DNA from 4 places in the Salinicoccus sp. ID82-1 genome. Region 2 is predicted to be linked to each of the others. Evidence: riboswitches for the same ligand, from Rfam matches in the RefSeq annotation. Region 2 holds a riboswitch; each other region holds the start of a gene.
What was found. A riboswitch is a leader RNA that binds a small molecule or an ion and turns the genes downstream of it on or off. The one in region 2 is predicted to bind S-adenosylmethionine.
Positions count from the first base shown of each region.

Region 1: it holds a riboswitch for S-adenosylmethionine, as region 2 does, so the genes downstream of both, J4760_RS07405 (ATP-grasp domain-containing protein) here and J4760_RS05310 (5-methyltetrahydropteroyltriglutamate--homocysteine S-methyltransferase) in region 2, are expected to answer to the same signal.
Region 3: it holds a riboswitch for S-adenosylmethionine, as region 2 does, so the genes downstream of both, J4760_RS10615 (O-acetylhomoserine aminocarboxypropyltransferase/cysteine synthase family protein) here and J4760_RS05310 (5-methyltetrahydropteroyltriglutamate--homocysteine S-methyltransferase) in region 2, are expected to answer to the same signal.
Region 4: it holds a riboswitch for S-adenosylmethionine, as region 2 does, so the genes downstream of both, J4760_RS08855 (methionine ABC transporter ATP-binding protein) here and J4760_RS05310 (5-methyltetrahydropteroyltriglutamate--homocysteine S-methyltransferase) in region 2, are expected to answer to the same signal.

Region 1 covers NZ_JAGFLY010000002.1:402,469-409,969, forward strand. The annotation lists gene J4760_RS07390 (ABC transporter ATP-binding protein) at 1-471, opposite strand, end outside; gene J4760_RS07395 (sensor histidine kinase) at 598-1,647, shown strand; gene J4760_RS07400 (response regulator transcription factor) at 1,625-2,224, shown strand; SAM riboswitch class I at 2,291-2,393, shown strand; gene J4760_RS07405 (ATP-grasp domain-containing protein) at 2,530-3,492, shown strand; partial or broken gene J4760_RS07410 (DUF2187 family protein) at 3,523-3,633, shown strand; gene J4760_RS07415 (protein-L-isoaspartate(D-aspartate) O-methyltransferase) at 3,895-4,476, opposite strand; gene J4760_RS07420 (VOC family protein) at 4,549-5,475, opposite strand; gene J4760_RS07425 (alpha/beta hydrolase) at 5,554-6,156, shown strand; gene J4760_RS07430 (HAD-IIB family hydrolase) at 6,162-7,004, opposite strand; gene J4760_RS07435 (AzlC family ABC transporter permease) at 7,100-7,501, shown strand, end outside.
Region 2 covers NZ_JAGFLY010000001.1:1,012,560-1,020,060, reverse strand. The annotation lists gene J4760_RS05315 (S9 family peptidase) at 1-1,285, shown strand, start outside; gene J4760_RS05310 (5-methyltetrahydropteroyltriglutamate--homocysteine S-methyltransferase) at 1,318-2,424, opposite strand; SAM riboswitch class I at 2,506-2,603, opposite strand; gene J4760_RS05305 (YceI family protein) at 2,781-3,311, shown strand; gene J4760_RS05300 (YkyA family protein) at 3,483-4,121, shown strand; gene J4760_RS05295 (polysaccharide deacetylase family protein) at 4,142-5,014, shown strand; gene J4760_RS05290 (putative glycoside hydrolase) at 5,011-6,216, shown strand; gene J4760_RS05285 (HD domain-containing protein) at 6,320-6,970, shown strand; gene J4760_RS05280 (D-serine ammonia-lyase) at 6,990-7,501, shown strand, end outside.
Region 3 covers NZ_JAGFLY010000004.1:147,141-154,641, reverse strand. The annotation lists gene guaC (GMP reductase) at 1-345, shown strand, start outside; gene J4760_RS10635 (prephenate dehydrogenase) at 391-1,257, opposite strand; gene aroF (3-deoxy-7-phosphoheptulonate synthase) at 1,668-2,705, shown strand; gene J4760_RS10625 (chorismate mutase) at 2,722-3,015, shown strand; gene J4760_RS10620 (homoserine O-succinyltransferase) at 3,042-3,956, opposite strand; gene J4760_RS10615 (O-acetylhomoserine aminocarboxypropyltransferase/cysteine synthase family protein) at 3,956-5,233, opposite strand; SAM riboswitch class I at 5,303-5,399, opposite strand; gene J4760_RS10610 (hypothetical protein) at 5,491-5,742, shown strand; gene J4760_RS10605 (YkvI family membrane protein) at 5,865-6,926, shown strand; gene J4760_RS10600 (cysteine hydrolase family protein) at 6,939-7,472, opposite strand.
Region 4 covers NZ_JAGFLY010000003.1:211,647-219,147, reverse strand. The annotation lists gene J4760_RS08895 (Mur ligase family protein) at 1-239, shown strand, start outside; gene J4760_RS08890 (DUF3243 family protein) at 287-607, opposite strand; gene aroD (type I 3-dehydroquinate dehydratase) at 858-1,601, shown strand; gene J4760_RS08880 (thioredoxin family protein) at 1,645-1,962, opposite strand; gene J4760_RS08875 (Spx/MgsR family RNA polymerase-binding regulatory protein) at 2,104-2,460, shown strand; gene gcvH (glycine cleavage system protein GcvH) at 2,529-2,909, shown strand; gene J4760_RS08865 (toprim domain-containing protein) at 2,971-3,378, shown strand; gene J4760_RS08860 (thioredoxin family protein) at 3,329-3,646, shown strand; SAM riboswitch class I at 3,685-3,785, shown strand; gene J4760_RS08855 (methionine ABC transporter ATP-binding protein) at 3,883-4,902, shown strand; gene J4760_RS08850 (methionine ABC transporter permease) at 4,899-5,594, shown strand; gene J4760_RS08845 (MetQ/NlpA family ABC transporter substrate-binding protein) at 5,634-6,521, shown strand; gene J4760_RS08840 (DUF4870 domain-containing protein) at 6,670-7,005, shown strand; gene sufC (Fe-S cluster assembly ATPase SufC) at 7,218-7,501, shown strand, end outside.

The DNA.
Region 1 (7,501 bases), on a different contig from region 2:
ATCCATGAACAGAAGCGCCGGCTTATGCGCGATTCCACAGGCAATGTTGAGGCGTCGTTTCAGGCCGCCGCTCAACTTCTTTGGAACGAACTTGCGGTACTTGCCGAGATCCACAAACTCGATCGCCTCCTCAACAAGCACCTTGCGTTTCTTGCGGTCCGTCACATAGAGTCCACAGTAGAAGTCGATGTTCTCGTAGACATTCAGCTTGTCGAAGATGGCCAGCTCCTGGGGTACGATGCCGATTCGGCTTTTGACCGCATTGTTGTTCGGATGCACCTGCTGGCCGAATATCTCGATTTCTCCTTTGTCGAAAGTAAGTAGTGACAGCATGCAGTTGATTGCAGTCGTCTTGCCGCATCCATTCGGACCGAGCAGTCCGATGATTTCTCCTTCTTTTGCTGCAAAAGAAAAATGGTCCAGTGCGATCAGCTCATTATATCTTTTGACGACGTTCTCCATTCTGATCATGGCAATATCCCCCTGTATTGATTGATGCTTTCAGTTTATACTGTTATTAAGTTCTGCGTTAGTGTATAGAATAATGACTGCACATGACATCTGTCATGAATGGGGGTGGCTGGCCTGATAAATGTAATGGAAAAGATGGTTCTTTATTTTATTCTCACGGCGTACTACTTCATCACCATTGACGAGCCGAGCCTCGTGATCGCGCTGCTTGCCTTCATCCTGTTCTTCATTGTGGATGTGTTTGAATACCGCTACAGTGTGCTTGCCGTATCAGCAGTCTATCTGGTCTTCATCTTCGCAAGCACAGAGTGGATATTCTATATGCCGCTGTTCACACTGGTGGTCGCAGTAAGATATGGAGGTATTGCCTTCGCCACGCTGGTCCTCCTTTTCATCGAAGCGGAGGTCATCCTACTGATGATTGCACTCTTCGTCCTCTACATGAGCTATCTGAGGGCAAGGCTTGATTCATATGAAAGGGAGAACCGGAAAATAAGGGATCAGCTGACGAGCGACAACCTGCTGCTTAGACGGCAGCATAATGAACTGCTTAAAAATCACGAGAAGGATGTTCATATGGCGGGGCTTAATGAGCGCAACCGTATCGCACGGGAAATGCATGACGCGCTCGGCCACTCACTCAGTACAAGCATCCTGCTGATAGAATCCCTCCAATACATAAAGGATGAAGCAAAGATAAAGCAGTCTCTTCAACTGCTGCAGGAGCGTCTGAAGGGCGGCATGGACGATATACGGACAAGCATCCATCAGCTGTATGAAACCTCGATTGACCTTGAGGCAAGGATCAGTGACTACATCAAGGAGATGGACCGGTATCACATACGACTGAGATATGACGTCACTTCCGCTCTCGACCATGAAATGAAGATGGATATATTGAGCATCATCAAGGAATCGCTGACCAACATCAGAAAGCATTCGGATGCCGAGAACGTCAGAATCGCAATCAGGGAACAGAAGGATGTCATCATAATCTCCATTAAAGATGACGGGTCGGAACGTCCTGCAGTGAAGAAGGGGATGGGGTTGCTTGCCATGCAGGAAGTGGTCGGGAAGTACAACGGCATCTTCAATACATTCCATGAGGGCGGGTTTTCAATCCACATCACATTATATAAGGAGGGGGAGAGAGATGAACATAATCATAGTGGATGATGATGCACTGGTGGTCAGCGCTCTCAGTACCATTCTCGAAGGTTCCGGCTATACCGTTGCCGCAACGGGCCGTAGCGGGGAGGAGGCGATTGAGCTGTATAGACAGTATCAGCCCGATCTACTTATGACGGATATCAGAATGGATGGTGTAACAGGGCTGGAAGCGAGCCGAAAAATACTTGAGCAGTGGGCGGATGCCAATATTCTCCTGATCACGACTTTCAAAGATGATGCGTACATCCATGAAGCACTGAAGATCGGCTGCAAGGGGTATCTTTTGAAGGATAATTTCAAGGGCATTCTTCCTGCTATCCAGGCAGTCGCTTCCGGCAACATGGTATTTGACAGCGATATTGTAAAAAGCATGGCGACGAAATCCCATTTCAAGGCGATGGAGGCACTATCAAAGCGGGAGTGTGAAATACTGGAGCTTGTTGCAGAAGGACTCAGCAACAAGGAGATTTCAGAAAAACTGTACCTGAGCGAGGGGACGGTCAGGAACTACATTTCCCAGATGCTCAACAAACTCGAACTGCGCGACCGGACACAGCTCGTAGTGTATTATTATAGAAGCTGAACTATTGACAGATAATTCTTTCTGCTTTATCATATCCATTAACCTACTAATTTAATATGAATTTAATTCTTATCCAGAGAAGCTGAGGGAGATGGCCCTATGACGCTTCGGCAGCGGGTTCTTTGAACACTGTGCCAATTCCATCAGGTGCACGCCTGGAAGATGAGAAGAGATGAATTGCAGGAAGCTCTTTTCTTATCCGAAAAGGGCTTCTATTTTTATAGATGGTTAAGCGGTTGCGGAACAGGTGATGGAAAGGATAGAGTTGCGAGCAGTAGGAGATAGACAAAGCAGGAGGAATGACTATGGCTAAAATATATGTACTGCATGAAAATCCGGAATGGACAGAACATCTTTTCAGACGTCTCGATGAACTGGGGCTGCCCTATGAGGACTGGCAGCTGTCTCAAGGTACGGTGGATCTGACAGCCACACCGCCTGAAGGCATCTTCTACAACAGGATGAGTGCCTCGTCACATACACGCGGCAACCGCTATGCACCTGAACTTTCCAATGCTGTATTGGCATGGCTTGAGCATCATGGTCGTACGGTCATCAATGGCAGCCGGGCACTTCAGCTTGAGGTGAGCAAGGTGCTGCAGTACCTGGAACTCGAGGAGCATGGTGTAAAGACACCGAAAACCGTCGCTGCAGTCGGAAAGGACCAGATACTTGAAGCTGCAAGGCAGTTCGAAGGTCAGTCCTTCATCACAAAGCACAACCGTGCTGGAAAGGGTCTTGGTGTCCAGCTGTTCGATTCCATCGAGGTACTCGAAAGATATGTAGAGAGTGATGCGTTCGAGGCGCCGGTCGATGGCGTGACGCTGCTCCAGGACTACATCAAGTCTCCGGAATCCTTCATTACGCGCTGTGAGTTTGTTGGCGGTGAATTTGTCTATGCCGTCCGTGTCGATACGTCGGAAGGGTTTGAACTATGCCCTGCAGATACATGCTCGATCGAGGATCTGTTCTGCCCGGCAGACAGTGCACCTGCCGAGACGCCGAAGTTCAGAATCGTCCAGGACTTCGACCACCCTGTACTCGAGAAATACAGGCAGGTCCTGAAATCCAATGACATCCAGGTCGCAGGCATCGAATTCATCCAGGATGAGGCAGGAAACATCTACACTTACGATATCAATACGAATACAAACTATAACAGCGATGCAGAAGCGGAAGCGGGCCAGTTCGGCATGCTTGAACTTGCAAAGTTCCTGAAAAGCGAGCTTGAAGCGGTGACAAAGACATCGGTTTCTGCATCGAAATAATCGATGGCAGTTAAAAACCTCATCCACAGAATGAGGTTTGAGGAAGTAGAAATAAGAGCAGCGAAAGTCGGAAATATCGTGGAATTTGATGATATGAGAGGCAAAGTCGAGAAAGTGAATGAAAACTCGGTCATCGTCAATGGCGTTTCAGGTTTGTTGGGGGTGGGCGAGTGGGAATGAGGTTGGCCCTCCAACTTGCCATGGCACCGCCCGCGATGGTGAATTAATCTCCTAACTTGCCATGGCACCGCCTACGATGGTGAGTTGATGCCATCACCCCACCCCACCCCGCCCAATCCCAAAAAAAAGACTGAAGACATGTCATTTTATAATGACTTTGTCTACAGTCTATAACCTCATCCACAGGATGAGGTTTGCTTTTATCCACTTGCTACAAAGCCCTCAGGCCTTGTCGTCCTTCATTCCGACAAATCTTACCTGCTCGATGGATGAAGTCCGAATTTTGCCATGTGGATCCTTTTCGACCAGCTGGAGGTCCTGGGCGAAAGTATCACCGATGGGAATGATCATCTTTCCACCGGGTGAGAGCTGACGGACGAGGGCAGCGGGGAGTTCCTTGGCGGCCGCAGTCACCATGATCCGGTCATAGGGCGCATGTTCCTCCCAGCCGAGATTGCCATCACCATAGTGGAAGTGGATATTGGAAAATCCCTCTGCCGCCAGTTTTTCTTTGGCACTTTCATGAAGTGCTCTGATTCTTTCAACGGTATACACTTCATTTGAAAACTTGGCGAGAAGTGCTGTCTGGAAGCCGGAGCCGGTTCCGATCTCAAGCACCCTTTGGTCTGTTCCAAGCTCGAGGCGGATGGTCATTGCAAGTACGAGGGAAGGCTGGGATATCGTCTGACCATGACCGATGGAGAAAGGCATATCCATTTCCGCCTGTTCCTTATGCCGGTCCATAAACCTGCTGCGGTCGAGTGTCTGAAAAAATGCTGTAATTTCTTTGGCATCATATTTCATGAGTCTCACCTTCCTTTTTAAGTGGCTACCCTGAAAAACGACAAACAATACAGTCGGGCATTTCAATCTCCATCATCTGATCGGAATCAGATATGTTTCAATGAAGTCGCGCTGCTCTTCGAATTTTGGTGGCAGGGACAGATTCTCTCCCAGTGATTCCACAGGTTCATCAACATCGAAGCCTGGACCGTCCGTGGAGATTTCGACTGTAATATTGCCCACCGTAGTAATATAGAGTGCTTTGAAGTAGTGACGGTCGACGATGCCGGAATTCCGCCAGTTTTCCTGATCGACCTTCTGCTTCATTTCAAGCAGGGCATCCTCATCATCCACACGCAGGGAGAAATGATGGACACTGCCATAGCCTTCCTTTTCCAGCTGGCTGTTACGCTGTTCGATGACATACACGCTGCCGTTGCCGACGTTGACTACAGCTTCAGTAGCATCATCATCGAATTCACCTTCAACCCGACCTCCGAGCAGTTCCAGAAACTGGACCATCGGCTTGATGTACTGCACGGTCACTTCGACGGCACCGATGGAAGTGATGGCATACTCATTGGGTATTTCGGGATGGTCATTCGGCGTAGTGTGTTCATCACTCTGTTCGACAATCAGCGCAAGCCGCTGCCTTTCGTTATCTTCGAATTTCATGATGGTCCTGCCAAACTGCTCGATGATGCCTTCATGATAGACGCCTTCATCCGCAAAGCGTTCCTTGAAGAATTCGAGTGCCTCTCTCGTCGGTACCCGGAAATAGGTTCTCGAGATGCTGTTGGTGCCAGACTGGTACTGCGGTGCATTCACGATTTCAAAGAATGTGATATCTGCGCCCGGGGTGCCCATGTAGTCGGCATAAAAGAGGTGATACATGCTTGTATCGTCCTGGTTCACTGTCTTCTTCACCAGTCGCAATCCAAGAATGTCCGTATAGAATTCGTGGTTGTCGAGTATCTCCCTGGTGATGGAAGAGACGTGATGGATACCTTTTACTGTCATAAATATCGCTCCTTCTGTGTCTATTGCTTCAAGTATATTATAGTAATAGGGTAAACTCTAATAAAGGAGGACGTGACAATGGAACATCTATTCATAAAAGCAAAAAACGGCAAGCAGAATACGCTGATCCTTTTCCATGGCAGCGGGGGCAGGGAGACGGATCTGCTTGAAGTTGCCACAATGGTGGACGGATCAGCAAATATACTGGCTTTGCGCGGTGATGCCGATGATGATGGGCAGGTCCGGTTTTTCAAGCGTCAGGGCAGAGGGCATGACATGGAGAGCCTGAACGCCGAAGGAGAAAAGATCTCCGGGCTGCTCGAACATCTCGCGCACGAGTATGGACTGGATCTTGAAAAGGCGATCTACATCGGCTATTCGAACGGTGCCAACATGGCTGCACATCTGGTGTTCAATCATCGAATCCCGGTCGCCGGAGCGATGCTGATGCATCCGGCATATAAAGGCGAGGTGCCCGAGAAGGCGGAACTGCTCGGCAAGAAGATACTGCTGACAGCCGGCGCCCGCGATATGGTGGCGACAGCGGGGGAAGCCTATCAGCTGAAGCAGAAGCTTGAACTGAAAGGGGCATCGGTGGACGTCAAACTGACCGATGGGGGTCATGAAATCGTTTCTGAAGAGCTGATGGAAGGTCACGTCTGGTACCTTAAAGTAAAATAGGATCCCTAATCGAGATATCTTTCCATAAGGTAGCGTTCAAGACCGCCTTCATCACATGTATGTGAAGTGATATCATCCGCTTTTTCCTTGATGGGCTCGGGCGCATTCTTCATTGCTGTGGATCGTCCGGCCCTCTCGAACAGGGGCAGGTCGTTCATCGAGTCGCCGATTGCGTGCACGTCCTCGAAACTGAGGTCATAGTGATCCAACAGAATCTCGAGGCCATTCGCCTTATCGCGGCCATTCAGCATGAGTTCTGCATTGTGGCGGCTTGTCGTATAGAGTGCATAGATGGACTTATCCTGGTGGTTTTCGAGGTAGTCGTACCAGTCTCTTATCTTCTTCATATCGGTGCTGAAGAAGAACATCTTCACAACGTGTTCGAACGTAAGCTTTTCCACCCATTGCGTAGTGCTTTGTAGTGTCTCTTCTGCATAGCGGTACTCAGCATTCATCATGGTTTCAGGCTGGTCCTGGCCGAGATCTTCATATACATATGCCTGATCCTGCAGCAGTGTCCGGCTGGAGTGCTCGAGTGTATGGATTTCATAGTATATCTCCTTGCTTCTGGCCTCTTCGACCATCCGTGCCACAAATTCCGGTTCGAAAGAAGCGGATTCAACGAGTCTGCCATCGATGTAGATGCCCATGCCGCTGGCTGCAACATAACCATCGAGGGGACACCCTTCTGGTGTGATGCTGGTGATTTCATGCGGCGTCCGTCCTGTTGCAAAAAAAATGAGAAAGCCCCGTTTTTTCAATTCAACCAGTGTTTCGACCAGACTTTGGGAAAAGTTCCCGCTATGATCGAGAATGGTGCCATCCATATCGAGCGCTAATGCTTTCATTCTATCTCTCACTCCAATTTATCTTTTTTAAGGCACTGCCGTGTCCAGTGCAGATATGTTAAAATGTTTCTATTATTCTATCACGGGGGGATATCATGGCACAGACAGCTTTGAAAAGATCCATCATGGACGGGGTGACCATCGGCATGGGATATCTTCCTGTTGCGATTGCGTTCGGAATCAGTGCAAAACCGCTCATGTCTCTTCTGGATACAGTACTGATGAGCTTCATGATCTACGGAGGTGCGAGCCAGTTCCTTGTTCTGCAGATGCTCACATCAAGCAGTGCACTGGCCATCACCATTGCTGTATTCGTGCTCAATTCGAGACATTTTGTCATGGCGTTCAAGGTCAACTACGACCTTAAGCATGAAACATTTCTGAAACGGCTGATCCTCTCGTCCTATGTGACGGATGAATCATTTGCGGTGACTGCAAACAGCACCCGGGAACAGCGCACATTTCTGAACTATTTTGCGACCTTCATCATCGCCTAC
Region 2 (7,501 bases):
TGAACTGTCACGTGGACGGTTCCTGATGTCGACGGATGTGAATAATGTCGATCAGACGTTGATAATTTTTGACGCGGAGACGGGGAAAGTGAAGACACTCCAATTTCCACAGGCGAGGTATGCAAATTTCAAGTTTGTCCGGAATACATGCCTATGCCTCAGTGACCTGGCCGACGGTTTTAAAAATATATACGAAGTCGATCTCGAGAATGGTACATATGAGAAACGGACCAGCTTCCATTGGGATATCGAGCATTTCAAATTGTTTGAAGACAATCGCAGAGCGTTGCTGTCATGCAATGAAAATGGCTGCTCTTCGCTGTACACCTTGGATCTCGCAACATGGGAAGTGGCCGAACTGCCTTTTGAAAAGGAAGGTGTAGTCCATTCAATGGCTGTTGGGGAGGGTGATAATGTCTTTTTGATCTATTCCTCCGTGGATCAGCCCCACCTGATCCACCGTTATCACCTCACCCGGAAGAATTCTGAAGTGATTGCCGATAATGGGAAAGCTGAAAAAGTAGCGTGGCGCATGGCAGGCTATCCGTCGTTCGATGGATTGGAGATTCCATATTTCATCTACGAAGCAAGCTCGGCTGGAGGGGCTGTCATCCATATCCACGGCGGACCGGAATCACAGGCCAGACCGGAATTCAATGCACTCTACCATCGCCTGAACAGGGCGGGTCTCTCTGTGGCTGTACCGAATATACGCGGCAGTATGGGATACGGACGCGCCTATCTTGAAGCGGATGATAAGGAGAAGCGGCTTGCTGCGATGCAGGATATCGTGGAATTGAGACAGCATCTGATTGAAGCAGGGTATGCAGATGATTGGAATATCAGTGTAATGGGCAGAAGCTACGGTGGTCTGATGACACTGCTGCTGGTCACGCATCATCCGGATCTGTGGACTGCTGCAGTGGATATTGTCGGCATATCGCATTTAAGGACATTCTTTCGGCATACGCCCCCATGGAGACGCAGCCTGAGAGCAGCCGAGTATGGTTCCATAGAGGCGCATGGTGCGTTTCTGGATGATATCTCTCCGCTTTCCAGAAGCAGGGCAATCACTGCCCCTCTGATGATATTCCATAGTCATCATGATTCACGTGTGCCATATACTGAATCCGTGCAGATGGCGGACGCCATGACAGAAAGCGGGCAGGATGTAACTTTTACAGCCTATGGCAATGAAGGTCATACTTTCATGCATCGGGAAAACCTTCAGGATATGAACCGAAAGATTACTGAATTTCTTGCTGCGTACCACACAAAAGCGTAAAAATAGGAAGCACCGAAAGGTGCTTCCTATTTTTATTCACTCAACAGCTCGTCGGAAAGAGAAACGATATACTTCAATTTTGCCCACTGTGCTTCCTCTGTGAGCTCATTACCATGGTGTGTGGAGGCAAATCCACATTGAGGGCTCAGGCAGATCTGGTCTTTTGATACGTATTGTCTGGCTTCCTCGACACGTTCCTTGATAACATCAGCATTTTCCAGTTCACCATGCTTGGAAGTGAACAGGCCGAGAACAACCTGGGGGCCATTCTCAGGGATATGCGCCAATGGTTCAAAATCTCCGGAACGGTCATCATCATACTCGAGGAAGAAACCGTCCACCTGCTCTTTGGCGAACAGCACAGGAGCAATTTTGGCATAGCTGCCTTCAAATGCCCACTTGGATCTGTAGTTTCCACGGCACAAGTGAGTCGTCACTACAAGGTCATCCGGCTTCTTCTCAAGTGCACCATTGGCGACTCTCAATGCGAGGTCGATCAGCGTCTCCCTGTCGTAGCCGCTGTCATTGAACGGAACTTCAGGGGCACTGAGGCCGGCGATATACACATCATCCAGCTGGAGATATCGGCAGCCGGCATCGTAGAAGGCCTGTATGGCATCCTGATAGGCTTTGATGACATCATCCGCATATTCCTCGACGTCAGGATAGATATCGAGGTTTCTAACACCCGCATTGAACAGCTGGTTCGGGCTCGGAATGGTCTGTTTGGCTACTGCACGATCACCGACGATCTCCTTGAATTCCTTGAAGTCGGCCACGTGGGGATGGTCAGGGTTGAAAGATACTTTGCCGGTTACTCGGATGTTGTATCTTTCCGTTTCAATGCCGTCGAACTGGTAGCCGTGGTCCGGTATGTAGCCTTCCACACCATCCAGGTGCTCCAGGAAATCAGTGTGCCAGAAGCGGCGTCTGAACTCTCCATCTGTAACTGCTTTGAGTCCCACCTCGATCTGCTTGTCGACAACACGCTTGATCTCTTCTGTTTCAATCTCCCTCAGTTCTGCATAAGATATCTTATCCTGGGCGTAGTCCTTTCTCGCCTGGTGGATGCTGTCAGGCCGCAGAAGACTGCCCACATGATCCGCTTTGAATGGTGCCTGCACTGTAGTTTTTGTCATTTTAATCCCTCATTTTCAAATTTTAATATAATAAATCCCCAACTTATCCGGTTAAGATAAATTGGGGATGAACACCCGTTTATCTCATCTGCGAGCATGGCTCTCTGGATTTAGCACGACACTTCATGTACGTTGCTGAGGTTTCATCGGGCCAGTCCCTCCACCTCTCTGGATAAGAGTTGTAATTATTATATTAGTGAGTACTCTAAAGGATAAAGAATTTTCTGTCAAGTGAAGCAGTAAGATTGACTATAACCATTTTTATAAATAAAGTATAAATAACTTGCTAAAAGTAAGTGTGTATTGTAATATTGAATTGTCTTTAATTAGAGATAATATTTTCTGGAGGGATTACAATGACAAAATTCGTATCAGATCCAGCGCACTCCGAAGTCGGCTTTCAAGTTAAACATATGATGGTTTCAAAAGTGAAAGGGTACTTCGAATCATTTATATTTGAAGTGGACACAGACAAGCTGGAAACATTCGAGAATGCTGAAGTGTATGCAGAAATAGACGTAGAGAGCATCAGCACAAAAAATGCAGATCGTGATGCGCACTTGAAATCAGAAGATTTCTTCAACGTTGAGAAGAATCCCAAAATCATCTTCAAATCAAGCAATGTTACGAAAAATGGGGATACAGTGACCGTCGAGGGCAATGCAACAATCAATGGCATCACCAAGGAGATGAGCATCGACCTGCAGTACAATGGCAAGGGCACAAATCCTTGGGGGCAGGAAGTGCATGGCTTTGAAACTGAGTTTACAATCAATCGTGAAGACTTCGGCCTGACATGGAACCAGCAGCTTGAAACTGGCGGTGTACTTGTCAGCAAGGACGTCAAGGCGATGCTCGAACTTCAGTTCTCCGAGCAGAGCAAATAGAATAGGCAGTATCCGGTTCAACTGGCCACGGGAAGTGATTTTTCACTCTCCGTGGTTTTTTTGATGTATAAACTGGGGACAAAAGCAATTGTCAGAAGTCATTTCCTCAATTTACAATAAAATTCAGAACTGTTATACTCGCGAGAAGTCCCTCAATAAAGGAGATGGCACATGGGAATGAAGAAAAGAAAACTTCTATCAGGTGCAGCTGTGTCGATCATGCTGCTGTCAGCATGCAGCAATGATATCGAAAGCATCCAGCAGGCACTTGATGGATCGGAAGAAAAACAGGCATCTGCTGTTTCGGAACTGCAGCAGGTGATGGAACTGGAGAGCCAGCTCCAGAATGCATTTCAAACGGGTATATCGGAAGATGAAGATTTGAGTTCTTTTTCTGACGGGTCTGCTGCTGTCTTTACTAATATCGATGAAAGAAAGCAGGCATTGGAGAATCTCGATGGCATCAGCAGTGAACTTACCGAGCAGAAGGAAAAGTTTGCAGAAATTGATGTACAGAGCGTTTCTGAAGAAACCGTCGATGAGGTTGAAAATACCATCCAATCCTTGAACGAATCCATTGATGCGTTTGCAGCGAAGTATGGAGAAGACCTTGAACAGCAGAGGGATTATTTCGAATCCCTGGGGCAGGATGACACTACATATGAAAATTTCAAGACAGGGATAGAGTCCATCAATGACAGTCGCGAAAAGACGCAGTCACTGCTTGTCGAACTGGATACGGAGATTGCTGCCTTGCAGAATATGCAGGGTGACCTTTCCTCACAGCTCGACGCAGCAGCCGATGAATGATGTTACCAAAGGAGATGGACATGATGAAGAAAAGAGTACTTCTATTGATGTGCTGCGGCAGTATACTATTTGCCGGCTGTCAGAACGATAGTCCTGAAGATGAATCGAACGCCGACGCATCCTCACACCAGGCGGCAAACGAAGAGCAGCCGGAATCAACTGAAGAATCAACTGTGGAAGAAGTGACGGAAGAAGCTGAAACAGTGGAATTGCCAAAACCGGTTGAACAAGCAGCATATGAGTATAGTGTCAACGAAAATACATATGCAATACAGCCGATCGAAGGCAGCAGTGCAGAGCCGCAGGTCGCCCTGCTGACATATGATGACGCACCGGATGGTCATGCTGTCCGGATTGCTGAAATACTTGCACAGCATGACGCGCCGGCCATATTCTTTGTCAATGGAATGTATCTTGAATCGGAAGCGGGCAGGGATGCTCTCAACACGATCCATGAAATGGGTTTTGAAATCGGCAACCATACACAGACGCATGCCAGCCTGCCGGATCTTTCACCAGAAGCACAGCGCGCGGAGATAGTGGAGACAAATGATCTGGTTGAAGAGATTACAGGTGAGCGGCCCCGCTTTTTCCGTGCCCCTTTCGGACAGAATACCGAAACATCAAGCCGGATTGCCAGTGAACAGGGGATGGTACTGATGAACTGGACGTACGGTTACGATTGGGAGGCAGCCTATCAGGAAGCGGATGCTCTGGCGGACATCATGGTCAACTCGGAATATCTCAACGCCGGTGCCAATCTGCTCATGCATGATCGTGCCTGGACACGGGATGCCTCTGCCGATATTGTCGAAGGTCTGAGAGGCAAAGGGTATACCATCGTAGATCCGGACAAAATTTCATCTCCGGAAAGAGAGGCGGCAGCCGAATGAGCGGACGTATGATTGGTTCAGCAATAGCACTTCTATTTTCAACACTATTTATTGCATCGGAAGCAAGTGCGGCGGAAACTTCGGTGCTGGATCTGCATGAAGGTCCTCTGCTGAGTGTACCGGAGGAATTTCCAGAGCAGTTCAAGTATGACAGCGGCGTCGATATCGCCTATCCGGAGTCGGGGGTCAAGGGCATCTATGTATCTGGATATTCCGCGGGTGGCGCAAGAATGGATGATCTGACCGGTCTCATTTCAAATACAGCGCTGAATGCGATGGTCATCGATGTCAAAGAGGACGAAGGCTACATGATGATGGATCTTGATTCCGACAACGAGACGATCCAGTCGCTTTCCTATGATTATGTGGATCCCGAAAAGCTGATGACACATATGGAGCAGGAAGAAATATATCCAATTGCTCGTGTCGTCGTCTTCAAGGATTCACAGCTGGCCGAAGCAAGACCCGAGCTCTCCTTCACGGATCAGAACGGCAATGTGTGGAAGAATGGTCGTGGAGAAAGCTTCGTCAATCCTTTCTCAAAAGAAGTATGGGACTATAACGTGGAGGTGGCGAAGCAGGCTGCAAAACTGGGATTCAAGGAAATCCAGTTCGACTATGTCCGCTTCCCCGAAGGGTTTGAACACCGCGCAGATACACTCGAGTACACGATGGGCGAATATGAGAATGCGGATATGAATGCAGTCGACAAGCGCGTTGCTGCTGTGACTGATTTTGTAGCATATGCGCGACAAGCGCTCGAGCCATACGATGTGGATGTGTCCGTCGACATCTTCGGCTATGCAGCCACCTTGCCGGAAGCGCCCGGCATCGGCCAGAACTTCTCCAAGATAGCGAGCAATGTCGATGTCATCTCATCCATGATCTATCCGAGCCATTGGGGAAACGGCTATTTCGAAATTCCGAAACCCGACCTTGAACCGTATGAAACCATTTCGGAATACATGAGGGTAGAAAATGAAGTACTTGGACAGCTTGAAGATGCTCCTGTATCCCGGCCTTGGCTCCAGGACTTCACTGCTTCATATCTGGGCGCTGGAAACTATAAGCAGTATGGTGTCGAAGAAATCGAAGCACAGGTGCAGGCCCTTTACGATAATGGCGTACAGGAGTTCCTGCTGTGGGATGCCTCGAACAGATATACGCGAGGCGTGGATTATGCCGATGATGGAGCGCAATAATAGTAACAAACACATAATGGAGATCATGTCCCTCGACATGGTCTTCATTTTATTTGATAATGATTTTAACAAGGCAATAACAACCGTAAAAGGAGCAGAGCAGATGGACCACAGCCATATTATTGAGGACGCGAAAAAATGGGTGCATGATTTTCATGCACAGGATGCAACAGGGCATGACTACTGGCATATCATGCGTGTGTATAACAACGCCCTCTCGCTGCAGGACGAAGAGGGGGGAGACCGCTTCATCATCGAAGTGGCGGCGCTCTTTCATGACATGATCGACTATAAGCTGACCGGCAATGTGGATCAGCAGATTGATGAGATAGAAAGGTTTCTGGATGAGCGGGATGTGGAGGCGGATACCATACGGCGCATCGTCCATGCCATGCAGGCTGTATCCTTCAAAGGGGGAACCAATGCGGTCAAGGTGGAATCGCTTGAGGATGCAATCGTGCAGGATGCGGACCGTCTGGATGCACTTGGCGCAGTCGGCATTGCGCGGACTTTCGTATATGGCGGAAATAAAGGGCATGATATGCACCATCCGGACACACAGGTACGTGAAAATATGACATTCGAGCAGTATAGCCAGGAAGACAATACGATGATCAGCCATTTCTACGAAAAACTGCTGAAACTGAAGTTCCTTATGCATACGGATACTGCAAAGGCGGTTGCAGAGGCACGGCATCAGTTCATGGAAAACTACCTGGAACAGTTCTATGCGGAGTGGGACGGCAAAATATAAACGGGATGGAGAGTGTGCTATGAAGAACCCATTATTTGATAGCTATCCGATTACTGAAACTATGGCGGGATATCATACTGTCTTTTGGAAAAATGAACATTATGCGAGGTTTGATCCGGATGATGCGGGCTGGACTTTAAAGATGTCGGATATCATGGAAGCAGAGGCGCGTCTCGCACGTTTTGCTCCATTCATAGAAGCGGCTTTTCCTGAAACACAGCCTCATAACGGTGTAATAGAGTCCCCATTGATCGAAGTGGGTGAAATGAAACAGCACTTGAATGAAAAGTATAATGCCAGCATTAGTGGCGCAGTGTATGTCAAAGCGGATGATCGCCTTCCGGTGTCCGGCTCCGTCAAAGCAAGAGGCGGCATCTATGAAGTACTCAAACATGCAGAAGATCTTGCCGTTGAGCATAATATGATTGTCCCGGATGATGATTATGCGCAGTTCCGGTCCGAGAAGTTTCATCAGTTCTTTTCAGAGCATACGATTGTTTGTGGGTCGACAGGGAACCTCGGCCTCAGCAT
Region 3 (7,501 bases), on a different contig from region 2:
GGAGACATCGCGAAATCAGTCCGCTTCGGTGCATCGATGGTCATGATCGGTTCACTATTTGCAGGACATGAGGAGTCACCGGGGGAAACGGTCGAACGTGACGGTAGGAAGTACAAGGAGTACTTCGGTTCCGCTTCCGAATTCCAAAAAGGCGAGAAGAAGAACGTCGAAGGCAAGAAGATGTTCGTGGACTACAAAGGACCACTCAACGATACGCTCAATGAAATGGAACAAGATCTGCAATCCTCCATTTCATACGCAGGGGGAAGTACATTGGAAGCAATCCGTACTGTCGACTACGTCATGGTCAAGAATTCAATCTTCAATGGAGATAAAGTATATTAGAAGCAAAGAGCCCTTCACAGAAGTGAAGAGCTCTTTTTATGTACACTATTCATTTGATTCGGGAAGTTCCAGGTCATGCAGATCATGATACCTGCGTCTCGCTTCGACCATCATTTCCTTCATGGTATCGATATCCTCTGCTTCAATGGCATCTTTGAGCAGATCCATCTGGGATTTGAACCGGTCGATATGATTGAGCAGATAGTCCTTATTCATGATGAACAGTTCGGGCCAGAGGTTCTCGTTGATGTTTGTAATACGTGTCAGATCCCTGTAGCTGTCACCAGTATACTGCTTCGTCCTTCTTTCTACATCATCACTGTTTATGAGCGAGAGGGCAATGACGTGGGTCAGCTGACTCGTGAAGCCGATGACATCATCATGGAACTCAGGGCTCACTGCAGAAATATTTTTAAAGCCCATCCGTTCGACCAGTGAAGACAGCATCCGGACGTTCGATTCCTTGTTTCTATCAGTCAGCGTAAAGAGATAGTTTGCGCCTTTGAACACTTCGCCACTCGCATATTTCAATCCTCTGTTTTCCCTGCCGGCCATAGGATGTCCAAAGATGAAATCTGCATGCTCCGGCAGAATGGGCTCAATCTGTCCGATGATGGATCGCTTCACACCGGTTACATCAGTCAGCACAGCATCATCCTTCAGGTAGGGTCCATATTTTTCAACCAGCGATTTCATAATGAGAGGGTAGACTGCGAAGATGATCAGATCAGTCTTGGGCAATATTTCTTCGGGTTCTGTATATCCCTTGATAATGATGCCATCCTGTTCAGCGTTTCGCAACGCATTGCTATCGACATCAATCGCATAGACATCGTGTTCTGCTGCGTTCTCCTTCAAGGACATGGCAAACGACCCACCTATGTTCCCAAGGCCAACTATGGTAATATTCATGACTCTACCTCCACGTTCATTATATTAGAGTAGTATAAACATATTGGTTTTTTAAAGCAAACGCATATTTTCTGATTTTCTGACAATTCTGTATTGACAAAGCCATATAAGGGGTCTATAATGACTTTCAACACATCTCAAAAGAGGCGATTATATGTTACTTACCAGACAACAACAACATAATCGATTTTACTTTAGCTATTTTTGATACCGTTTGTACCCATCATCATTGCGTACAAACGTAAAACAAATTCTGTTTGTATCAGTGATGGCTAAAGCATTTTGTGATGTCTAGCCATTTATATAAATAAGTGGCTAGAGCTCGGTATATCATTTTATTCAAACTACCGCCACTTATTTATATAATAGGTGGCGGTTTTATTTTTACAAATATACTGGGAGGTTTTATTATGATTATTCATGTTGCGCACGATGCCAAGGAACAGGAAATTCAGGAACTGGTCAATAATATCGAGGGAGCAGGTTTTGGAGTCAACCGCTCGGACGGCAAGAACCGGACAGTGATCGGTCTGATTGGTGATACATCGGTTGTTACGGAAAATGATTTCGCAAAATACAGGATTGTCGAGGGGGTTCATCGTATCCAAGCGCCATATAAGAAAGCAAATAGACAGTTTCATGAGGATGATAGCGTAATAGACATCGATGGTGTCAAAGTAGGTGCCGAGAACTTCATGGTATGTGCAGGCCCTTGTTCAGTCGAAAATGAAGATGATATGGTCGCACTTGGCAAAAAGCTTAAAGCGGCAGGTGCGAATACATTCAGAGGTGGCGCATTCAAGCCGAGAACGTCGCCATACGCTTTCCAGGGCCTTGGACTCGAAGGTCTTCGCATCCTTAACGTAGTCAAAGAGGAAACAGGATTGCCGATTGTTTCGGAACTGATGTCCACAGACTACATCGATGATTTCGTCGAGATGGTGGATGTCATCCAGGTCGGTGCGCGCAATATGCAGAACTTCGACCTGCTGAAGGCAATCGGACAGACGGACAAGCCTGTTCTATTGAAGCGTGGCATGTCGGCCACAATGAAGGAATGGTTGATGTCTGCAGAATACGTCATGGCTGGTGGAAACGATAACGTCATCTTCTGTGAGCGTGGTATCCGCACTTTCGAGACTGCAACCAGAAATACACTGGATATCCAGGCAGTGCCGGTGATCCAGAAAGAGTCCCACCTTCCAATCGTTGTTGACCCGAGCCACGCTGCAGGTGTAAGACATCTGATTCCATCCATGGCCAAGGCAGCTGTGATGGCAGGGGCAAACGGACTGCAGATCGAAGTACATGAAGAACCTGAAAATGCATGGAGCGATGGTCAGCAGTGTCTGACGCCGGATGAATTCGGTGAACTGATGCAGACGATCAACATGCTGCTTGATATCGAGAAGAAGACTGCTACCGGCAAACAGATCGTACAGCAGTAGATAAGGAGGGGTGGCCATGAATACACATGAAAAATTGAGGCACAGAATTGATGAACTGGATGCAGAGCTTATTGCGCTGTTTGAAGCACGGATGCAGATTGCGGAGAATATTGCCGAATATAAAATGATGAACAATATTCCGGTATTTGACGAAGCACGTGAAGAGCAAGTCGTTTGTAGAAATGTAGAAAGACTGCAGGATCAAAGTCTGGAGATCTATGCGGACTCATTTTTCAGGCATCTCATGGCACTCTCCAAAAAACGACAGCATGAAAACTTAAAAAATTATAATGTCTCCCATAAGATATAAGAAATAGCCTGCGATAATATCGCAGGCTATTCTAGTTCCGACAGATCATAATAGGTGTTCTGGTATGTTTCGTTGATCCAGTTGCCAAACAGCAGATGTCCATGGCTTTTCCAGTTGAACACGGGATCAGCAGAAGGATCATCTTCCGGGAAGTAGTTATGGGGCAATGCAATTTCATGGCCGGCCTCGCAATCCCTGTCGTATTCGTTTTTTAGTGTATTGCGTTCATACTCCAGATGACCGAATATGAACAGATTGCGCTGGTCTTTAGTACATAGTATATCCGGTCCGAATGTAGGATGTGACGACAGTATATCAATCGTCTCGACATTTTTGATGCCTATCCTGTCCACCTGTGTATGTCGGGATTGAGGTACGTGGTACGTATCATCGAATCCTCTCATCAATGGATGGGTCGGCATCAGATTGTCGTAGTCGAAGATGCCGAACAGTTTGCTTGGGAGCAGTGATTTCTCTATGCCGAAATAGTGGTTCAGTGCAAACTGCGCTCCCCAGCATATGAAAAACCTGGAAAACACATGTGTCTCGGACCACTCGACGATCTCACGCAGTTCTTCTATATAGTTCACCTGTTCAAAGTCCAATGTTTCGACAGGTGCACCCGTGACAATCATCCCATCATAACGCCTGTCGTGCACTTCGTCCAGAGTGTGATAGTACTTTTGCAGGTGGCTGGTCGGCGTGTTCCTGCTTTGATGTGTAGTCATGTACATAAAGTCTATATCCACCTGTAATGGAGAGTTTCCAAGCAGCCTCAACAGATGAAGCTCGGTCTCTTCCTTCTTAGGCATAAGATTTAAAATGAGTATGCGGAGCGGACGTATATCCTGCGTATGCGCCCGCTTCGCTTCTATGGTGTATACATTTTCCTTCTGAAGACGCTCCCTGACAGGGAGACCTTCTATAATTTTAATAGGCATTAGATTGCATCCAGCCCTTTCCTGAGATCATCCAGAATATCATCAATGTGCTCAAGACCAACGGACAGTCGGATGGTCTCCGGCTTCACACCACCCGTAAGCTGCTGCTCTTCACTCAGCTGCGAGTGCGTTGTGGAAGCAGGGTGGATGACAAGCGATTTGGCGTCTCCCACATTGGCGAGCAGTGAGAAGAGCTCCAGAGATTCGATAAAAGTCTTTCCGGCTTCATAGCCGCCTTTCACACCGAAGGTGAATATGGAGGATGCGCCTTTCGGAAGATATTTTTCTTTGAGTGCATAGTATCTGTTCGACTCAAGTCCCGCATAGTCGACCCACTCCACCTTATCGTGGCTCTCGAGGAATGCAGCCACTTTTTCTGCATTTTCCACGTGTCTCTCCATGCGGAGGGAAAGCGTTTCGATTCCTTGTGTCAGCAGAAACGCATTGAAAGGTGACAGTGCTGCCCCTGTATCCCTGAGAAGCGTCGTTCTTATTTTGAATGCGTAGGCCGCCGGACCGAATGCTTCTGTGAAAACCAGTCCATGATAGGATTCATCCGGTTCGGTCAGACCGGGGAATTTGCCATTATCCCAATTGAAGTTGCCGCCATCTACAATTACGCCACCGATCGAGGTACCGTGTCCGCCAAGAAACTTGGTCGCCGAGTGGACCACTACATGTGCCCCATGTTCAATCGGCCTGCACAGGTAAGGTGTCGCAAAAGTGTTATCGACAATCAGCGGAATGCCATTTTTCTCTGCAATATCGGCAAGTGCTTGTATATCTTCTACGTTTCCTTCCGGGTTGCCGATGGTTTCAATGAAAATGGCTTTCGTATTATCTTTGATTTCACGTGAAACATCTTCAGGATTTTTAGTGTCTACAAGAGAAGTTTCGATGCCGAACTTCTTGAAGGTATGTGTGAACAGCGTATGTGTACCACCATATAGGCTCGTTGTTGAAACGATGTGGTCTCCACTATTCGCTACAGCCTGGATTGCATAGGTGATGGCTGCCATACCCGAAGCCACACCAAGGCCCGCTACACCACCTTCAAGTTCAGCTACCCGGGTTTCGAGCGCTGCTGTAGTTGGATTCATGATGCGTGTATATATATTGCCGACATCCTGCAGACCGAATAGTTCTGCAGCATGTTTGGTGTCATCGAAGACATAGGATGTCGTCTGATAGATCGGGAGCGCTCGGGAGTTCGTAGTAGCATCCACTTCCTGTCCAGCATGCAGCTGTTTTGTTTCGAAACGGTGATCTTCTGCCATTTTACATTCCTCCAAGTATAGATTAATAAAAAAAGAGCCTACCCAAAGATTAAGGGAGACTCTCGCGTCAACTCATCTTTCAGGTTGTTACCTGTTGGATTTAGCACCTTACTGAAAAGGTTGCCGGGCTTCGCAGGGCCATTCCCTCCACCACTCTGGATAAGCAATTATTTAATTAGAAACTATGTTACTATAGAAGGAGTGAATTTGTCAAATAATTTTAAAATTTGAGCTACTTTCAGCAAAGGAGTGGTCCAGTGGATATTCTGATCATCATCCTGATGGTGCTCGCACTGATGCTGTTCATCGGCAGCCGCTACCAGTTGAAGCGGACCAAGGATAGAATAAGCGCCCATGACCATATGGAAGAAATGCGCGATGGTATCATGAAGTACAGTAGAGAAGGTTTGACGAGAGTGCAGATCATCGATGCCATCATGCATGATTATGGTCTTGAGCATCATGAAGCGGAATACATATATGATCGTGTGGAAGGGAGTCTTGAGTAGAATTCGAGGCTGGAGGTATTATGCGGTTTTTGCCAATTGCCAACATGGTGGCACATGTATAGTATGAAGTTGTTCTGGTAAATAAATTTCAAGATATTTTGGAGTGATTCAAGGTGGCCAATATGAGGCGGGCCCTCAAGATAGGATTTGCCTACACCGGTGTAGTCGTCGGTGCGGGTTTCTCCACGGGGCAGGAAATACTGCAGTTTTTCACAAATAATGGAACGATGAGCATCTTTGCCATATTGCTGTCGGGGCTATTGGTACTGTTTACAGGAAAATGGACGGCGGATGTAGGATTTGATATTAAAGCAGAGTCGCATGTCGACTCGCTTCTGAGCATGTTCGGGAATATTTTTGGACGCATCGTTGATGTCGTCCTTGCATTCTTTCTTTATGGTGTAGCTGTCATCATGTTCGCAGGTGCCGGATCCACATTCTACGAAAGCTTCGGTGTGGCACCATGGGTGGGTTCACTGATATTAATCATTGCCGTCTATATTACACTGAACCTCGATTTCAACCGTATTGTACTGGCGCTGGGAGCCATCACCCCTTATCTGCTGGCGATTGTGGTCATCATTGCTTTCATTAATTTTATGAGTCCAGCTGTACCTTTTGGTGAAGCTGACCAGTATGCCGAGCCTGAAGCAACACCGCTGGGACCATGGTGGTGGGACGCCATTACATACAGCGGTTTTACTATTGCTGTCGCTTTCAGTTTCCTGACCATGATGGGTTCACGTTCCGATTCGAGAAAAGTGGCGGGATGGGGTGGCATCATCGGCAGTGTCGTCATCATCCTGCTCATGTTCCTGATCAATAATGGTCTGCTGGCACGTATGAATGAAGTGAATGATGTGGAGCTGCCGATGCTGCTTCTGGCAGATGAAATCCATCCGGTACTTGGACTTCTGCTTTCAATAGCGATGCTGCTTGTCATATACAATACGGCGGTAGGCATGCTCTATCCATTTCTGAACCGATTCAGCCGTCCTGGCAGCCGGCGTTATAAAATAATGCTGCCAGTATCGCTTATACTTGGTTATATATTGAGCTTTGCGGGTTTTGCGGATCTGGTCGGCACGGTCTATCCGGTAATGGGATATGTCGGACTGCTGCTCGGTATCGCCATGTTCATCAAATGGTTAAGGCTGGTTATAGGAAAAAAATCACCTCATTAATGAGGTGATTTTTTATTGCTGTTCATTATTCCCGATAATGAATACATTCATATTGGATAGGACATCAATTGTTTTCTCGCCCAGCTCTCTACTGGTGCTGGCTACGAGGTCCTTGTTGAGGGTGATATCAGCCTGTGGGAAAATATTCTGGATGATCATGATATTGGCAAGTACGCATACATTGGTCTCTGCGCCTATGAACTCGATTTTCCGATTGGTTTCCACATCATCTCCATAGTTCTTTTGGATTTTCCTCGCTTCCTCAGGAGGGATGCCATAGAATGTCTTTTCATACTTGTCACCATGTGTTTCAAGAAGTTCGCGGAACTGGGGGAAAATTGCTTCATCAAAACGGATGCTTTCCAGACTACGGGACTCCTGTTCGAATTCTGGATAGAAGTTCTGTGTATAGATGATCGGTTCATTCTCTTCTATGGCTTCCTGGATGCGCGATTCGATACCATCGCGTACTGCTTCTGTGGATTCAGCATAGCCTGAACCATCTTTATCGAAAATATCATTCTGAAGGTCTATAGCAATGAGCATGTCGTTCACTCCTCATATTTTATTTACAT
Region 4 (7,501 bases), on a different contig from region 2:
TCGGCTATGAGGATGAGTACGAAATACTGAAGATGATGCAGTCCTCGCTGCCTGAATCATATGATGAAACGAATACGATTACAGCAATTTCCAGACAGGAAGGCATTGTCCAGGCCATCAATCATGCGGATGACGCGTCCGTCATTCTGCTGACAGGCATCAATGAACCCCAGCACTACCGGGGCGAACTGCTTGCACATGATGACAAGGCATTCATCTTCAGCTATCTGGACAAATAAAAAAGACACTTCATTGAAAAGTGTCTTCTACTTGCTATAGTGAATGCCTAGCCATTCGTTTTCTGTGCCATTCTGACAAGCACTCTTGCGACTGTATCTTTTTCTTCGCTGCTGTCTGTTGATTTCCAGAGCTGTTTCAGTACCTGCTCCTCGCGGTTGCGTGGTTCTTCATGACCTGCAAGGTAGTCAGCAACTCTTTTCGCTGCTTTGGACAGCTGGTCTTCGTCCATGCCCAGTTTTTCACCTTTGGAGACCTGATCGCCGAGATAATTGATGAACTTGTTGTAGCTCTCAAGAATCTGATCTTTGTCTTCCTGATCCATGTTCTGTGCTTTTTGTTCTGGATTATTCATTTCTTCGTTAGCCATTCTTAATTCCTCCTATAATTTTCTAATGTCGTAATAATACGCACCGTATTCCAATTTGGGAGTGTAGTGTCATGAGCTTCCGGTAGAAATGGGAGTGTCCGGATTATTAATGCTCTAATCATATGATAGCCTTTTCCTGGCACACTTAAACAATTTTATATCCAGTAACGGAAGTTTGATATTATATTTGAATTTTCTCGATACTTTCTATATTGTATATAAATAAATAGCGATGATGAGAGGGATATGTATGAATGTTAAAGGTGTGGATATCGGAAGTGGGCAGCCGAAGGTGGTGGTTTCTTTCTCGAATCATTCGAAGGAGACGGTGGATGAGGAGATACAGGGTGTGCTGGACAATCCATCGGCAGTCGATGTTATTGAAATCAGAAGTGATGCATTTGATGCGCTGAGTCATGAAGCGCACCTCGCGCTCGTCAATCATATTATCGAGTCATTGAAGGACTACCCGATTCTCTATACTTACCGGACCCAGAGTGAAGGCGGCAAGGGTCAGAAGACGGCGGTCGAGTATGAATCGCTGCTCAATTCGGTGCTCGATGAGTGTGACATCCAGCTGATTGATGTTGAATTCTTCATGTACGAAGACATTGTTGATGCACTTATCGAGAAAGCGAAGCGAAAAGGAGTGCTGGTCGTGCTGAGCCAGCATGATTTCAGGGATACGCCGGACTTTGATGAAATAATGGCAACATACAAGGATATGAATGAACGCGGCGGTGATATTCTGAAGCTCGCCTACAACCCTGCGGATGGCCGCGATGTCCTCAGCATTCTGACTGCGGTACATGATGCGCGCCAGCAGCTGAAGTGCCAGGTGGTCGGCATCAGCATGGGAGAGCTTGGCAAGATTACACGTGTAGCAGGCGGCGTTTTCGGCTCCTGCCTGACTTATGGCTATATTTCACACAAGGCAGCACCCGGGCAGTTCCATGTACAGGATCTGAAAAACAACTTGAAGATATTTGAATAGAAAATAAAAACGTCCTGCTCGACGAGCTGGACGTTTGTCGTATCTAGAGGGTGTTCTGGAGGAAATCCTTGACCGATTCCGGTGATTTGGCATCTGCAGAGTGCAGATGGCCGAGCTTCTCGCCATTCTGGAAGATGAGCAGGCTTGGAATGCCCATGACGTCATTTTCATCTGCCGCTTCAGGCAGCTCGTCACGATTGAGCTCGTACCAGTCGATCTGGTTGTACTCTTCGAGGATCGGGTCGATGAACATGTTCATGCGTGTGCAGTCCGGGCACCAGTCTGCAAAGAATTTGATGATGATCTTATCATCGCCCTGTATTTTCTCTTTATAGTCATCATACTGTCTGATCGCTTCCATCATAAGTACTCCTTTATCAATTTATTTAGCTTCATTCTATCACCTTTCATTCGGAATATGGAAGATACATGCTTATTTGGCTTGCAATGGCGAACAGCTTTTACGTATATTAAAAGTAAGAAACCTTCTGGAGGATGACGAATGATTACATTTTATGAATACCCGAAATGCACTACATGCCGCAAAGGAAAGAAATTTCTTCAGGACAGTGGCGTCGAGTTCGACAGCGTCGACATGGTGAAAAGTCCACCGAGTGCCGAGGTGCTTCGTGAGCTCTTGGAAACTTCCGGCACGGATATAGACATGCTTTTCAATAAAAGGGGTAGAAAGTATAAGGACCTAGATCTGAATGATCGTCTCGATGACATGTCCCGGGATGAAAAACTTGCACTGCTTTCCTCGGACGGCATGCTGATCAAGCGTCCACTGCTATACGATGGTACAAGCGTGCTGCTCGGCTTCAAAGAGGCGGAATACAGGCAGCTCGTGAGCAGCTAGATTAGCCTTGCCTTCACAGTGGGACTTATGAGATTATATGAGTGTAGTAGAAAAAGGAGGTTATTGTCGTGGCAACACCTAAAGAATACAAGTATTCAGAAGATCATGAATGGGTCAAAGTTGAAGATGGCAAGGCAACAATCGGTATTACGGAATTCGCTCAATCCGAGCTCGGTGATATTGTTTTTGTAGAACTGCCTGCTGAAGGTGATGAACTCACTACCGGCGAATCTTTCGGCAGCGTTGAATCCGTCAAGACGGTCTCTGAACTCTACGCACCTGTCAGTGGTACTGTAGTTGAAATCAATGAAGGACTGGAAGACAGCCCGGAGCTTGTCAATGAATCTCCATATGAAGGCGCATGGATGGTTGTTGTTGAACTGTCCGACGAATCCCAACTTGATAAATTGATGAATGCCGATGCCTATGATGAAATGGTGGACGCATAAAGTGTAAACTCTGGACCCGGTCTGGAGTTTTTTTAAAAATATCATACCAAGGGTGATGACTATGTATTTTTCCGATAAAGTGCTTATTGTCGAAGGAAAGACGGATAAACGGCGTATCGAAGAAGTCCTGATTGAACCTGTACAGATCATATGCACCCATGGTACAATGGGTATCGCAAAATTGGATGATATTCTCGACCAGCTGAATGGTTCTGAAATCTATATTCTGTCCGACGCAGATAAAGAAGGCAGAAACATACGGAAATGGTTTAAAAAACACTTGAGTGAAAGCACCCATATATATATCGACCCGAAGTTCGGTGAGGTGGGCCGCTGCCCGCGGGACTATCTCGCCAATGTCCTCATGAGACATGATTTCTATGTAGATACGAGCCTGATCATGAAAGGTAAGTTCAGTAATGATGAAAGAATCCAGAGTACAAGATATTACCAGCCGTATTCAGTCTGAAGAGACGCTGATCATATTCGGCTATGCGCCGATATGTGCCAACTGTCACATTGCCGAGCGGATGCTCGACGTGGTGGCGGAATTGAGAAACTTCTCATATGCATCAATCGATCTGAACTACCAGAAGGACTTTATTGAAACATATGAGATCAGATCCACGCCGGCACTGCTGCTGTTCAAAAATGGCGAACTCACAAAGGAAATATATGCATTCCAGTCGGTTCCCTATCTGACTGAAGTAATGGATGAATTCCTTGTTGACGAATAGGAATACAGATGGTACTATTAATAACAATCTAATAAAAACTCTTATCAAGAGTGGTGGAGGGAAGTGCCCTATGAAACCACGGCAACCGTCATTACGACAAGGTGCCAATTCACATGATCGATTTGATCGAAGATGAGAGGCTGATGGTCGAAACCAATGCCTACTCAACTTTTGAGTAGGCTTTTTCTATAGGCGGACAGCCTGTACTGTCCAATATACAAGTCAGGATGAGACATATGATCGACATTCGTAATGCAACTAAAATTTTCAAAACTAAAAACAATGATATACAGGCAGTGGATGATGTGACACTCCACATCCGCCAGGGTGAGATTTTTGGTGTCATCGGCTACTCGGGTGCTGGTAAATCCACGCTGATCCGGATGCTGAATGGCCTGGAGCAGCCCTCCTCAGGCGAAGTGGTGATTGGAGAGGATGTCATCAGTACGATGAACCGGGCGAAGCTCAGGAAAAAGCGCCAGAAAGTATCGATGATCTTCCAGCACTTCAATCTTCTCTGGTCGAGAACTGTTGCGGAGAATATCAGTTTCCCGCTCGAAATCGCCGGTGTGCCGAAGAAGGATCAGAAGCGGCGTGTCGCGGAACTGATCGAGCTGGTCGGCCTGACGGGACGCGAGGACAACTACCCGAGCCAGCTTTCAGGCGGACAGAAGCAGCGTGTCGGCATCGCAAGGGCACTGTCGAATGAACCCGAAGTGCTCCTGTGTGACGAGGCGACGAGTGCACTGGATCCCGAGACGACGGATGAAGTGCTCGATCTGCTCGTCAGGATACGCGATGAGATGGACCTGACCATCGTGCTGATCACGCACGAAATGCATGTCATCCGCAAGATCTGTGATCGTGCAGCGGTAATGGAAGGCGGACGGGTCGTCGAAACCGGTCCCGTTCTCAAACTTTTCCAGAATCCGGAGCATGGTGTGACGAAGCGGTTCGTCAAAGATGACATCAATGACGAGGAGACGGCGCTCTCTTTCGAGGAGGTCAGGGAAATGTTCCCGACTTCGAAAATACTGAAGCTCGGCTTTGTCGGCTCCCAGTCGAAGGCACCGATCGTCTCCCAGGTCATCAAGAAGTATAATCTTGATCTCAACATTCTTTCAGGCAATATCAAGCGGACCAACAATGAATCATACGGCCACCTTTATGTGGCGATCGACATCAATGAAACGGACCTTGGGAACCTGGAAAGAGAGCTTGCCGAGCACGATGTAACAGTGGAGGTAGAAGGATGATGATTGGATTTATCAATGCGTTTGCTGAAATGTTCTCCTTTGAGAATGTGCGGTGGGACGATGTTTTAACAGCAACATATGAAACACTCTACATGACTGTCATTTCGACTGTATTCACTTTCATTTTCGGACTGGTGCTCGGAATCATCCTGTTCCTCTCCTCGAAAAGTGAACATGCAGCCAGCAGTCCGGTATACGGCTTTACGGCATTTCTCGTCAATCTGTTCAGAGCCATTCCTTTCATCATTCTGATCATCCTGCTCATCCCATTCACCAAAGTGGTCATGGGCACGATCATGGGATCCCAGGGTGCGCTGCCCGCTCTCATCATCGGTGCATCGCCATTCTATGCACGCCTGGTTGAAATTGGACTCAAAGAGATCGACAAGGGTGTCATAGAAGCAGCGGAATCGATGGGTGCAGGCACATGGACGATCATCCGCAAGGTGCTGCTGCCGGAATCACTGCCGGCCCTCATATCAGGTATAACGGTCACTGCCATCATGCTCGTCGGATCCACTGCGATAGCAGGTGTCATCGGCGCAGGAGGGCTTGGCAATCTGGCCTACATGGTCGGTTTCACGAGAAACCAGAGTGATGTCACTCTGGTCGCAACAGTAGTAATTCTGGTTATTGTCTTCATCATACAGATCATAGGTGATCTGACTGCCAAAGCGGTCGATAAGCGGTAATCAATAAAATAAATACAATAGGGAAAGAGGTAGAAGTACATGAAGAAATACTTTTTGCTGATGGTCATCTCAATTTTTGCAGCTGTTCTGGCTGCGTGCGGCAACGGCGGCTCGGAAGAAGCAGCGACAACCGAGGATAGTGAAGAAAGCGCCGAAACATCCGAAACGGCAGAAAACGAAGAAGCTGAAGAGGCGGGCGGAACAATCTCCATCGCAGCTTCACCAGCACCCCATGCTGAAATTCTTGAGGAAGCAGCAACGATTCTCGAAGAAGAGGGCATCGAGCTCGACATAGCGATCGTCAACGACTATACGACACCGAACCGTCTGCTCGCGGATGAGGAAGTGGATGCGAACTATTTCCAGCACACACCATATCTTGAAACAGAGAAGGAATCCCACGGCTATGACATTACGAGCGCCGGCAACGTCCATATCGAGCCGATGGCTGTGTATTCACAGGATTATGAATCCCTCGAGGATCTGCCGGATGGTTCGACGATTCTTGTATCCAACAACCCGGCTGAAGAAGGACGCTTCCTGTCATTCTTCGTCGATGCAGGCCTGATTGAAATCGAAGAAGGCATCGAAATCCAGAATGCAACTTTCGACGATATCACTGAAAATCCGAAGAACTTCGAATTCAACAATCAGACAGCACCGGAACTGCTCGTTTCAATGTATGAAAACAATGAAGCGCCGGCAGTCATCATCAACTCCAACTTCGCGCTTGATGGCGGACTGAACCCGGTTGAGGATTCCATTGTCGTTGAAGATGGCGAATCTCCTTATGCCAACCTGGTCGCAGTGCGCACTGGCGATGAGGATCGTGAAGATATCCAGAGACTCGTTGAAGTGCTTCAAGGCGATGAAATCAAGCAGTTCATCGAAGACAACTACGAAGGTGCAGTCATTCCTGTACAATAGCAGATGAACCTCCGGCCCGATGGCCGGAGGTTTTTCAATTGAAAAAAAGAGGGCCGGATTATCAATTGGAGTACTTATCACTATTACTTTTTCCATTTTGGGGGTATATTTATAATGTATGATCATGAATCCCGGAGGGGGAAGGAAAATGTATGGACAGAATACCCAGCTTTTCGACAAAGCGCTTGTCATGGTATCGTTTATCGTCTCCGCGTTTACAGCAGTTGTAGGACCATTGCTCATCTGGGTGCTGAAGAAGGATGATGATCCGGTAACAGCAGAAGCATTGAGGAACGTGGCGAATTTTGGGATTTCCTATACCATCTACATGTTCATCGCCTGGCTGTCATCCTTTATTCTCATCGGTCTCATCATCGGTCCGATCATCACCGTGCTGTTCTATGTGTTTCTGATTGTCGGTGCCATCAGAGCAAATGATGGCATTATGTACAAACCACCATTCACTCTCGATATCATCAAATAATCATTTTCATTTACCCCATGACCATTATCAGTCGTGGGGTTTATTTTGTCGTTTTGAGGCGTACCGGAGGAGTGTAAAGGTTTAAAGTGCAGCGCATTTACGTTATAATGTAATAGTAAATCAAATCCCATGCCAGACTTTGACTATTATTTAGAATTATTATAAACTGGTATGGAGAATAACATATAAATTATCTGTTGGAGGGTTAATAAATGGCTTCTGTTCTAGAAATCAAAGGTCTACATGTCGAAATAGACGGCAAAGAAATACTGAAAGGTGTCGATCTCACAATCAAGCAGGGAGAAATCCACGCTGTAATGGGACCGAATGGTACGGGTAAATCGACGCTTGCCCAGGCGATCATGGGACATCCGAGATATGACGTGACTCAAGGTGAAGTACTTCTTGATGGTGAAAACGTACTTGAGATGGAAGTGGATGAGCGTGCACAGGCAGGTCTCTTCCTCGGTATGCAGTATCCATCCGAAATTTCCGG